One region of the Clostridium sp. JN-9 genome, then DNA from elsewhere that is predicted to be linked to it. Evidence: predicted binding sites of a transcription regulator. Region 1 holds the regulator's gene; the other holds the start of a gene.
What was found. The regulator HrcA, encoded in region 1, represses chaperone genes, less so after heat shock. The targets are predictions, from matches to a motif close to TGTTAGCACTCNNNNNNNNNGAGTGCTAACA.
Positions count from the first base shown of each region.

Region 2: a site for HrcA is predicted at 2,193-2,223, ahead of EQM05_RS02965 (co-chaperone GroES). Genes of this name have one in related genera too.

Region 1 is NZ_CP035280.1:2,336,413-2,342,678, forward strand. It holds gene dnaK (molecular chaperone DnaK) at 1-860, opposite strand, end outside; gene grpE (nucleotide exchange factor GrpE) at 933-1,619, opposite strand; gene hrcA (heat-inducible transcriptional repressor HrcA) at 1,673-2,704, opposite strand; gene hemW (radical SAM family heme chaperone HemW) at 2,901-4,025, opposite strand; gene lepA (translation elongation factor 4) at 4,041-5,852, opposite strand; gene EQM05_RS11185 (hypothetical protein) at 5,969-6,266, opposite strand, start outside.
Region 2 is NZ_CP035280.1:619,512-625,777, reverse strand. It holds gene EQM05_RS02975 (MurR/RpiR family transcriptional regulator) at 1-127, shown strand, start outside; gene groL (chaperonin GroEL) at 191-1,825, opposite strand; gene EQM05_RS02965 (co-chaperone GroES) at 1,859-2,146, opposite strand; gene EQM05_RS02960 (TVP38/TMEM64 family protein) at 2,444-3,151, opposite strand; gene EQM05_RS02955 (4Fe-4S dicluster domain-containing protein) at 3,303-4,790, opposite strand; gene EQM05_RS02950 (DNA glycosylase) at 4,974-5,873, opposite strand; gene EQM05_RS02945 (3-hydroxybutyryl-CoA dehydrogenase) at 6,215-6,266, opposite strand, start outside.

The sequences.
Region 1 (6,266 bases):
GCATCAACCAGATCATGTGTTAATTCATTAAATTTAGCCCTGGTTAAATTCATATCAATGTGTTTTGGACCAGTTGCATCTGCAGTAATAAATGGTAAGTTAATATTTGTCTGCATTGATGAAGAAAGCTCTATTTTAGCTTTTTCTGCAGCTTCTTTTAATCTTTGAAGAGCCATTTTATCATTTCTTAAATCAATTCCATTTTCAGATTTAAATGTTTCAGCTATATAATCCATTACTTTCTGATCAAAATCGTCTCCGCCTAATTTTGTATTACCATTTGTTGATTTAACCTCAAATACACCATCACCTAATTCAAGTATAGAAACATCAAATGTACCACCGCCTAAATCATAAACTAAAATCCTCTGGCTTTTATTCATTTTATCCAGTCCATAAGCAAGTGATGCTGCTGTTGGTTCATTTATAATTCTCAGCACTTCAAGTCCGGCTATTTTACCGGCATCCTTTGTTGCCTGTCTTTGACTGTCATTAAAATATGCAGGTACTGTAATTACTGCCTGAGTTACTTTTTCTCCTAAATAAGCCTCAGCATCTGTTTTAAGTTTTTGTAATACCATTGCTGATATTTCCTGAGGTGTGTATTTTTTATTATCAATTGTTACATTGTAATCTGTTCCCATATGTCTCTTTATAGACATTATTGTCTTGTCAGGATTTGTTATTGACTGTCTTTTTGCAACCTGACCTACTAATCTTTCCCCATTTGCCTGAAATGATACAACTGATGGGGTTGTTCTGGCTCCTTCAGAGTTAGGGATTACAACTGGATCCCCGCCTTCCATTACTGCTACACATGAATTTGTTGTTCCTAAATCGATACCTATTACCTTTGACATTTTATTATTTCCCTCCTAATATTAAAGAAATATTTCGTTATTATTCAAATTTATAAAATATAAAATTATATATTAATTTGCAACCTTAACCATACTAAATCTTAATACCTTATCTCCTCTTTTATATCCCTTTTGAAATACTTCAACTATTTTATTTTTACCCTGATTCTCATCTTCAACATGCATTACTGCATTGTGAAAATTTGGATCAAATTCGCCTTCTGAAGGTATTTCAACTACATCTAATTTATCAAGTGCTGAATTAAATTGTTTCAAAGTCATATCAACACCCTTTTTCAATGATTCTAAATCTCCCTCTGCAGAAACGGCTCTTTCCAAATTATCAAGCACTGGTAAAAATGATTTAAGTATATCTTCGCAGGCATCCGTATAGATTCCTTCTTTTTCCTTAGCTGTTCTTTTTCTATAGTTTTCGTATTCTGCTGAATTTCTTACCAGTCTTTCCTTTAAAGCTTCTAATTCATTATTAATTTTCTCATTATCATCTTTAAGCTTTAAATTCTCTTTTGTAAGGTCAGTTATAATATTATCCCTGTGTTTTAATTCCTCTTCATTTTCTGAGTCTTTATCTTCTAATACTTCATTTGTTTTCTGATGATTATCTGTATCATTTACCTCATGTTCTGCTTCATTATTTTCTGGCATATCTTCTTCATCCTTTGGTATATCTGTTTCTTCATCCTTTGGAATATTTGCTTCTTCGTCCTTTGGGACATTTACTTTTTTTTTGTTTTCCATTCAACCTTCCTCCATTCAAGCTATGCGCATTTTAAATTTTGTGTTTTACAAAGTCATCTATCATCAAAGTAAACATTTGATAATCCATCGTTAATTTCTTTAACTATTTTAGCTATTATAGTTATTATCTTAGAATAGGGTATCCTGGTTGGTCCAATAACGCCAATTGAGCCTAATGGTCTATCCCCTAAACTGTATATTGCAGATATTACACTGCATTCCTTTGCATCCTCTACAGGATTTTCCTCTCCAATCTTAACTGAAATTTTAGAGTTTGAACTAAGCAAACCGCTTACCTTTACTTTATCTTCAAGCATGGAAAGAAAATCCTTAGCTTTTGTAATATTATTATACTCCGGGTAATTGAATATATTTGTTGTTCCCTCCATATATATATTGGAATTATCCGAAATGTTTAGACTTTCATATAATGCAGGTATTATAGAATTAAAAATATCCTCATACCCAGCAAAATCATTTTTTAGATTGTTAATTACCTCTAAGTTTATCTCTTCAATTGATAATCCTTTTAATCTGTCATTCAAAATGTTATTGAATTTAAGCAGCTTATCTGCATTTGTTTTCTTTGAAATCTTTATTATATTGTTTTTTATAATACCGCTGTCTGTAACTATTAACAGCAGCATATTATAGTTGTCCAAACTTACCAGCTGCATAGACTTTATACAGCTTTTTCCTACAGAAGGAGCTTTAACTATACAGGTTAGTTTTGTTAATTCAGATAATAACAACGTAGCCTGTTTTATCATTTTATCGGCTTCATAAAGTGCAGCATCTAAAACATGGCTCTTTATTAAAAGCTCTTCCTGAGGTGACAATTCCTGAATGCGCATCAATTTGTCAACATAAAGTCTATACCCCTTATCTGAAGGCTTTCTTCCAGAAGAGCTGTGCAGCTGTTCCAAATATCCCATATCCTCCAAATCTGCCATTTCATTTCTTATAGTTGCAGAACTGATTCCCAAGTTATACTTTTTTGCTATGGTTCTGGATCCAACTGGTTCGGCTGTCTTGATGTAATCATTAATAATTGCCTCAAGTATTCTAATTTTTCTTTCATCCATTTCCATACCATCACCTCTTTATTAGCACTCATCGTTGTTGAGTGCTAACTACTATGATTAAAAAATATCACTACCCTTTTTATTTGTCAATACCCTTTGCATTTAATTTATTACATTTTTATTTATTTACAGTAATTAATATTTGTTTATATCTTATTAAGCAACTATTCTTCCTTATTTCTTCATAGTGCAGGTACTATAAAATAAATTCGCACATAACACTATTTGATACTTCTATACCTTCTGGTGATAAAAATATCCTTCCATTCTTCATTATTAATAAGGAGTTATTTATAAATTTATTAATAATATGTCCATATATTGAAAAGATATCTATATTAAATCTTTTATGAAACTCTTCAATTGATATTCCATCAGTCATTCTTAATCCCATAAACATAAATTCTTCCATATTGTCTTTCTCTAAATTTTTATATATTTCATCCACTGCATTATTATTTTCTCTCATAGAATTAATATAATCCTCAATTTTGACTTTATTGCTAAACCTTTCTCCATTATAAAAAGAATGTGCTCCGCTTCCACAGCCCATATATTCTTTTGCTTCCCAGTAAATTATATTATGTCTGCATTCCATATTTTCTTTTGCAAAATTTGAAATCTCATATTGATTATAACCATTTTCTCTTAAAAAATTTACTGCATAATGGTACATTTCTCTCTCTGTTTCTTCAGATGGTAAATTTAACTTCCCGGACTGCTGCATATTATAAAATGGAGTCCCCTCTTCTACAATTAAACTATAGCACGATATATGCTTTGGCGCTAATTTCACTATACTGTTTAAAGTCATCTTCCATTGCTTCATGGTCTGATTGGGCAGTCCAAACATTAAATCTACATTAATATTATTAAATCCCATCTTTTCTGCCATTTCGTATGCTGTTATGAAATCACTGTAATTATGGATCCTTCCAATTGTTTTTAAAATATTATTATCACAGGACTGCAATCCAATACTGAGCCTGTTTACTCCCATGTCTTTAAATAGTAAAAGTATATCTTTATTCAGAGTTCCTGGATTAGCTTCTATTGTAAATTCCAGATCATCTGTTTTATGTAATTTATCTATACTGCTTTTAATGATTTCCCATGAATTTAAAGATAAATAGGTGGGTGTTCCCCCACCTATAAAAATGCTTTTATATAATAAAGAAGAGTTTTTATCTATTTCCCTGCTTAAAGCTATTGAATATTCCTTCATAAGATCATCCTTACCGCTAAAGGATGGAAAATCACAATATAAACATTTTTGTTTACAAAATGGTATATGAATATATAAACCTATTGCTTTATTCATAAAAACTCCCTTCTTTTAGTTGTCGTCAGTTTTAAGAACTGCCATAAATGCTTCCTGAGGTACTTCAACATTTCCTACCTGCCGCATTCTCTTTTTGCCTTCTTTTTGCTTCTCAAGAAGCTTTTTCTTTCTGGAAATATCTCCTCCGTAACACTTTGCTAAAACATCTTTTCTCATAGCCTTAACAGTTTCTCTGGCAATTATTTTTCCTCCTATTGATGCCTGTATTGGGACTTCAAATAACTGTCTTGGAATTATTTCTTTCAGCTTTTCAGCTATCTTTCTTCCCTTAGCATATGCCCTCTCTTCAGGAACAATCATGGAAAGTGCATCTACCATTTCACTATTTAACAGGATATCCAGTTTAACCAGCTTAGCCTCTTTATATCCTTTAAGTTCATAATCTAATGATGCATAACCCTTGGTCCTCGATTTCAAAGCATCAAAGAAGTCATAAATAATTTCATTGAGAGGTATTTCATAATTTAATACAACTCTTGTGGTTTCAATATACTGCATATCCATAAATGTACCACGTCTGCTTTGTGATAGCTCCATTACTGCTCCTACATATTCAGATGGAGTAATTATTGAAGCTTTAACAATAGGCTCTTCCATATATTTTATCTCAGAAATATCAGGCAGATTTGTTGGATTTGTAAGCTCAATTATAGTATTATCAGACTTACAGATTTTATATATTACTGATGGTGCAGTTGTAATGATCTCTAAATTAAATTCCCTTTCAATTCTTTCCTGAATAACATCCATATGAAGAAGTCCAAGAAAGCCGCATCTAAATCCAAATCCCAATGCAATTGATGTTTCCGGCTCAAAAGAGAGAGCTGCATCATTTACCTGTAATTTTTCAAGTGCATCTTTTAATTCATTATATTTTGCACCATCTACAGGATATATTCCACTGAATACCATAGGAACTGCTGGCCTGTATCCAACTAGCGGCTCCTTGGCTGGTCTTTTACTTTCCGTAACAGTATCACCAACTCTGGCATCCCTGACATTTTTAATTGAAGCAGTAAAATATCCAACATCACCGGCTTGCAGCTGTTCTACAGGCAAATAGTTTGGTACAAAAACTCCCACTTCTGTAACTTCATATACCTTTCCTGTAGCCATAAGCTTAATGGAAACTCCAGGCTTAATAGTACCTTCCTTTATTCTAATATGTGAAACTACACCCCTGTAGCTGTCATAGTAGGAATCAAATATTAATGCTCTTAAAGGTGCCTGCTCATCCCCTTCAGGTGCAGGTACATTTTCAACTATTGCCTCCAGAACATCCTCAATATTCAGTCCTGTCTTAGCAGATATCAGTGGTGCATTCTGTGCCTCTATTCCTATAACATCTTCAATTTCCTGCTTAACCTCATCAGGTCTTGCACTTGGCAGATCTATCTTATTTATTACAGGTACAATTTCAAGGTTATGATCTAATGCCAAATAACAATTGGCCAAAGTCTGAGCCTGAATTCCCTGGGTAGCATCTACTACTAAAACAGCTCCCTCACAGGCAGCCAGGCTTCTGGAAACCTCGTAATTAAAATCCACATGTCCTGGAGTATCTATAAGATTCAATGTATATTCCTCACCATTAGGTCTCTTATAGACTAACCTTGCTGCCTGAGATTTAATAGTGATTCCTCTTTCTCTCTCCAATTCCATATTGTCCAGAACCTGTTCTTCCATTTCTCTTTTTGTTAATGTTCCTGTAAGTTCAATTAATCTATCAGCTAAAGTTGACTTACCATGATCTATATGTGCAACAATTGAAAAATTTCTAATGTGTTTTTGTCTTTCGCTTTGCATGCTTATACCTCCATTGTTATATTATTAATGCAGTTTATGCAATGTACTCCAACATAATCAATGTCAATTATAGCATAACTCATTATTTGTGGAAAGATGTCAGAACTTAATTTTAACTACTTTACACTTCCGTTAAATGTGTCATATATAACTTCTGAAATTTTATTAACTTCCTTTGCTGCACCATTAAATATACTGTTTTTAGAAGTATTAAGTTTATTTATATTTTCTCTTAATTGTTCCCATTTAATATTGACAAATTCATCAAATGACTTTCTACTTATATCCATAATATATTTATTTGTATCAATTTCAAGCTCAAGAGGTGAAATTTTATATGTTACGGAAAAGCTGGATTTATCTTTGATAAATTGATCCATCCTGCTGCTTATTATTAAAAATCCCTGCAGTACA
Region 2 (6,266 bases), 1.5 Mb from region 1:
TGCCTCCAGAATTGCTCACTTGACTATAATTGACTGTATATATATGAGCGTTGTTTTGAAAAGAAAGGAATTAACCCATGCAGCCACTCAGAGGATGAGAAAAGCAATTGCATATACAAGAATGTAATATTTACAGTAAGTTTTATAAAGCACATAAAAATAGCTCCCGATTTCTCGAGAGCTATTTTTATTAATACATTCCGCCGCCATCCATTCCCATTCCTGGAGCAGCTGGAGCTGGGTTAGCATTTTTTTCAGGTATATCTGCAACTGCAGCTTCAGTTGTTAAGAATGTTGATGCAACTGAGGATGCATTTTGTAGTGCTGATCTTGTAACCTTTGTTGGATCAACAATACCGGTCTTTATCATATTAACATATTTATCATTTAAAGCATCGTAACCAATTCCTGGTTCGCTGGCCATAACTTTTTCTATTATTACTGAGCCTTCAGCTCCAGAATTACATGCAATTTGTCTAACTGGTTCTTCAAGAGCTTTTCTTATTATATCAATACCAACTTTAACATCTGGATTTTCAGAAGTTAATTTTGCTACCTCTGGAATTACGTTGATGAAAGCAGTTCCGCCTCCTGGAACTATTCCTTCTTCAACAGCTGCTTTTGTAGCTGCCAGAGCATCTTCTATTCTTAATTTTCTTTCTTTAAGCTCTGTTTCAGTAGCTGCACCTACTTTAACTACAGCAACACCACCAGCTAATTTAGCCAATCTTTCCTGAAGTTTTTCTTTATCAAAATCTGATGTTGTTTCCTCAATTTGTCTTTTTATCTGAGATACTCTTTCATGTATTTGTGTTTTATCACCTCTGCCATTTACTATTGTAGTATTTTCCTTTGTGATTTTAACACTTTCTGCTCTGCCTAACATATCTATTTTAGTATCCTTTAAATCTCTTCCTAATTCTTCTGAAATTACTTCTCCACCTGTTAATATAGCAATATCCTGAAGCATTTCTTTTCTTCTGTCACCAAAGCCTGGTGCTTTTACAGCTACACATGTAAATGTTCCTCTTAGTTTATTAACAACTAATGTAGCTAATGCTTCTCCTTCAATATCATCAGCTATTATTAACAGCTTTCTGCCCTGCTGAACAATCTGTTCAAGTAATGGTAATATGTCCTGAATATTTGAAATCTTTTTATCTGTAATTAAAATATATGCATCTTCCAGAGAAGCTTCCATTTTCTCTGAGTCAGTAACCATATATGGGCTTAAGTAACCTCTGTCAAACTGCATTCCTTCTACTACGTCTAATTCTGTTCCCATAGTTTTTGATTCTTCAACAGTGATAACTCCCTCATTGCCAACCTTCTCCATAGCATCTGCAATAAGCTTGCCAATTTCCTCATCAGAAGCTGATATTGAAGCAACTCTTGCAATATCTTCCTTACCATCAACAGGTTTTGAAATTTTAAGTATTCCTTCAACTGCTTTATTTACAGCTAATCTTATTCCCTGTCTAACAAGCATTGGATTTGCTCCAGCTGTTACATTCTTTAAACCTTCTCTTATTATTGCCTGTGCAAGCAATGTAGCTGTAGTAGTACCATCTCCGGCAACATCATTTGTCTTTGTTGCAACTTCTTTAACAAGCTGTGCTCCCATATTTTCATATGGATCCTCAAGCTCAATTTCTTTAGCTATTGTGACACCATCATTAGTAATAAGTGGTGCACCAAATTTTTTATCTAAAACTACATTTCTTCCTTTAGGTCCTAATGTTACTTTTACAGTATTAGCAAGTTTATCTACACCATTTTGCATAGATCTTCTTACTTCTTCACCAAATAAAATACTTTTTGCCATTTTAAACCCTCCTCGTTAAAACATAACTTTTAATTAATCTTCAATTACTGCTAGTATATTTTCTTGTTTTAAGATAGTGTATTCTTCTCCATCAACTTTAACTTCATCACCTGAATATTTTGAGAATAATACTTTTTCTCCTACTTTTAACTCCATTTTTATTTCCTTACCATCTACATTTCCTCCTGGTCCAACTGCAACAACTTCAGCAACCTGAGGTTTTTCCTTAGCAGCTCCTGGTAAAACTATGCCGCTTTTGGTTGTTTCCAATGCCTCAAGCTTCTTAATAACTAATCTGTCTCCAAGTGGTCTAATCTTCATTTTTAAACCCCTCCTTAAATATATTTAAAAATAATAATCACTTTATTGTTAGCACTCACTAATATTGAGTGCTAATACAACTATTATAATAATTAATACACTTTATAATAGCAAACTTGTTTTTGGCTGTTTTAGCCTAATTAATTGCATGTATAATTTATTAACTATTATTATTTCATTTTCTCTCTAATTTACTAATCATTTCTTTACATATGAAATAAATTCAAAAATTAGGATATATCTTTTAATAAAAGCATGGTTATTTAAATACTTTTGACAACTTTTATGGATTTTATACTACTTTCCTTTCCTTACCATGCCCTTTATTATTTTATCTCCCTTGTAAATTCCTACTAAGAATAGCAGGCACATTAGTACTGAAATAAAAATAAGCATTCCATTCTTTCCATTATTAATATTTGCTCCAAAGTATGCTGAAACAACAACACAAGGTATTCTTCCCAATGTAGATAAGCAAATAAATTTTTTTAAATTTATTTTAGATACTCCGCATATATATGCCAGAGCGTCCTTTGGAATACCTGGGATTAAGTAAAGTAAAAAAACTACATAATCAATTTTGCCATAATTGCTTACCTTATCAAAAAAACTTATATTTTTTTTGTGAACTATCTTATTTAATAAAGGCTTCCCAAAATAATGAGAGATAGAATATGCAAATATGCTTCCTAGTGAAATACCTATTATTGATATTAATGCCCCATACCATGTGCCATATATATATCCCCCTGAAATCTGTATTATTTCGCCAGGTATAAAAAACACTGCTACCTGTAAGAATTGAAGTGCCAAAAAAGCAAACACACTATACTTGCCGTAAGACATTATAATTGTTTTGACTTTTTCCTCATCTCTAAATTCATAAAAATACTTACTGAAATACTGAAAAGCCACATAGGCTGAAAAAATTAAAAGCAGGCATAAAACAATTTTCACTTTATTTTTTTTAATGACAGCAAAAATATTTTTAAATTCTTTACCCATTTTATCACCTTACGTTTATTATGTATTATATATTCTTAATTATTTATGCTGTGATTTTATTAGCAAATTCATATAAATAAATGTATTATAACACAAAAAATGCCCTGTAATAGAACTTTATTCTATTACATGGCATTAAATATAATTTAATCTATACCTGCATATTTGTTTCCTTAAAATTATTTAATTTCTCATTTTCAGATACATTCTTTTTAGATGACTGTGAACTAAATTTATTTAAGTTTATTTTAGCTTTCATTAAAGAAATGGTAGTTGCCGGCCCGCCAATACAGCCGCCTTCGCACATCATTCCTTCAATAAAATTACCTGCTAATCTTCCGACTTTACCCATAGTCATTGCCTTCTTTATTTCATCCGCACCGCTTGCTTTAACAGGTTTAAATCCAATTGGCAGTTCTTTACCTTTTACATAATTTTCAATGGCTGCTGTTAATCCTCCACCTTGAGCAAATCCTCTTCCAAAGTATGATGCATCATCAACTTTTGTTCCTTCACAGGTTTCAGGATCTATATTAAAGGCACCCATAAGAGCCATTATCTCTTCAAATGTCATTACATAATCTACAGACTCTTTAATTCCCTCTCTTTTTATTTCAGACTTTTTAGCCGTACATGGTCCAACAAATACTACCAATGCATCTTTATCTATTTTTTTAATCAGTCTTGCTGTTGCAACCATAGGTGAAACCGTGGTAGATATTTTATCTGCCTGATCAGGGAATTTTTTTTCTATATATCCAACAAAGCCAGGACAGCAGGAACTAGTCATGTATTTGTTTCCTTTTTCCATTCTTTCAATAAATTCACTGCTTTCATGCACTGTAACAGCATCTGCACCACAGGCTGCCTCAAACATATCTGTAAATCCTAACTGCTTAAAGGCAGTTTTTACCTGTTCCACAGATACTTTTGGTCCGAACTGACCTGTTATGGCTGGAGCAGCTACTGCATACATCTTTTTATTATCCATTAATGCTTTAGTAACATCAATTATAAAACTTTTATCAGCTATTGCACCAAATGGACATGCTGCCATGCAGGCACCGCAATTTATGCATTCTTCCTGCTTTATCATAGCCTGTTTATTTTCAGAATTAATTTCCAATGCTCCAGTTGGGCACGCTTTTTTACAAGGTCTCATAACTTCAGCAATAGCAGTATATGGACATGCCTTTTTACACATTCCGCATTCCTTACACAAATCCTGATTTATATATGATCTTCCTGCAACTCTTGTAATTGCCCCAGCTGGACATACCTCCATACATTTATGCTGTATACATCCTCTGCAGGCATCTGTTACTGAGTATTTAACAATAGGGCACTTATCACAGGCAGCAGGCATTACATATATAATTTGATCCTCATCTTTTACCTCAACTAAGTCATGTAATATATTATCATCCGGCATGCATCCTGCTGCCATCTGAACTCTTTCGTAGAAGACTGCTCTTTCTCTGTATACACAGCATCTGTATTCTGCTTTATCTCCCTTAATTACATCATAAGGTGCTTTTATTAATTCATTCTTATTTAATCTATTTTCTTTAACCATCAGTGCTACTTCTTTTAATGCTTGGTATTTAAGTTTTTTTAGCTGAGTCTCAAATTTAAACATTATATAACCTCCTAAGTCATACAAGATAACCCTTAATATTGTACAAATTTCTTTGTTTAATTGTATCAAAAATGTCTGTCATTTTACTAATACAGTATCTCTATGTCCTATGACAATTCACATAATACATTATAACAGATATTTGTTAAATATGAAACAGCTAAATAGATAATTTATTATATTTTATTCTATCTGAATTTTATTTTCTCTGGCATAATAAAATAAATACTGCTGCGCAAATCCTGATAATTCCCTAAATTTATCCCGGCCAAAGTCTCTTATCTTTTTCAGGGAAACATCTGGTGCCATATAGAAATATATCATAGCCTTTTTTACCCACACATCAACTGGAAAAGCTGTATATTTTTCCATTGAAAATAACATAATACAATCTGCCACCTTAGGCCCGATACCCATAAAATTCTGGAGTGCCTTATGACAATCATCATCATCTAACTTTTTAATTGTTTTTAAGTCAAATTGTTTATACTCTTCTTTATTGCTTTCATATATCTTTTCTACGGTATCTGCTATATATCTGGCCCTGAAACCAACTCCGCAATTTTGCAGATCCTCTAAAGATGCATTCTTTAATGACTGTATAGTTGGAAATGTATAATATTTTTCACCTTTGTAAATTATCTCACTGCCCCATTTTTTACTTATATTTTCTATAGCTCTCTTAATCATTGGGATTCTGTTATTAGATGAAATAATAAATGATACAGTTAGTTCAAATTCATCCTGCTGAAGCAGCCTTATACCATATCCGAAGTCCACTGCTTTCTGCAATAATGGGTCTTTGCTGAGAGTTTCTTTTACAGCACTATAATCTCTATTTAAATCAAAATAATTAATCCATAATTCATTGAACTCTTTCATACTTGTATTGTATATGTATAAATCATTTTCCTTTTTTTCTACCTCAATTACCCTGCCCAGAGCCACCCCTATATAGCTGCCATTTGCCTGCATGTTCCACCTGAAGCATTGCCCGCAATCAAATACATGGGGTAATTCAAAATTTTTCACAGATGTTACTTTAACACCATTTTCAATACTTTCTGCACTATGAAAATCCATTCTATTTACCTCTCTTTTTATAAAACATTTATATGTTTATTACCATTAAGATCCCAATTAAATCAATGTTCATTTTATGTATAATATTTTGTGCATTTACATAATAATAATCTATTAACATTATTTGAAAGGATCCTAAAGATGAAAAATCTAAATTTATGGCAAAAACTTATTATTATAATCAGCATAGTATTTTTAGTATCAGATGCTGTATCTACTGTATTATCTATGCTAAACCTATCAAGCTGATAAATTTTATTATAACATATTATTTATTAAAGTATAATAAATATAACTATAAAAAAAACTGAGTATTATAACTCAGTTTTTTTATTTTAAAATTATTTTGCGTAATTGTGGAATCCTCTTCCAGTCTTCCTTCCAAGCCATCCA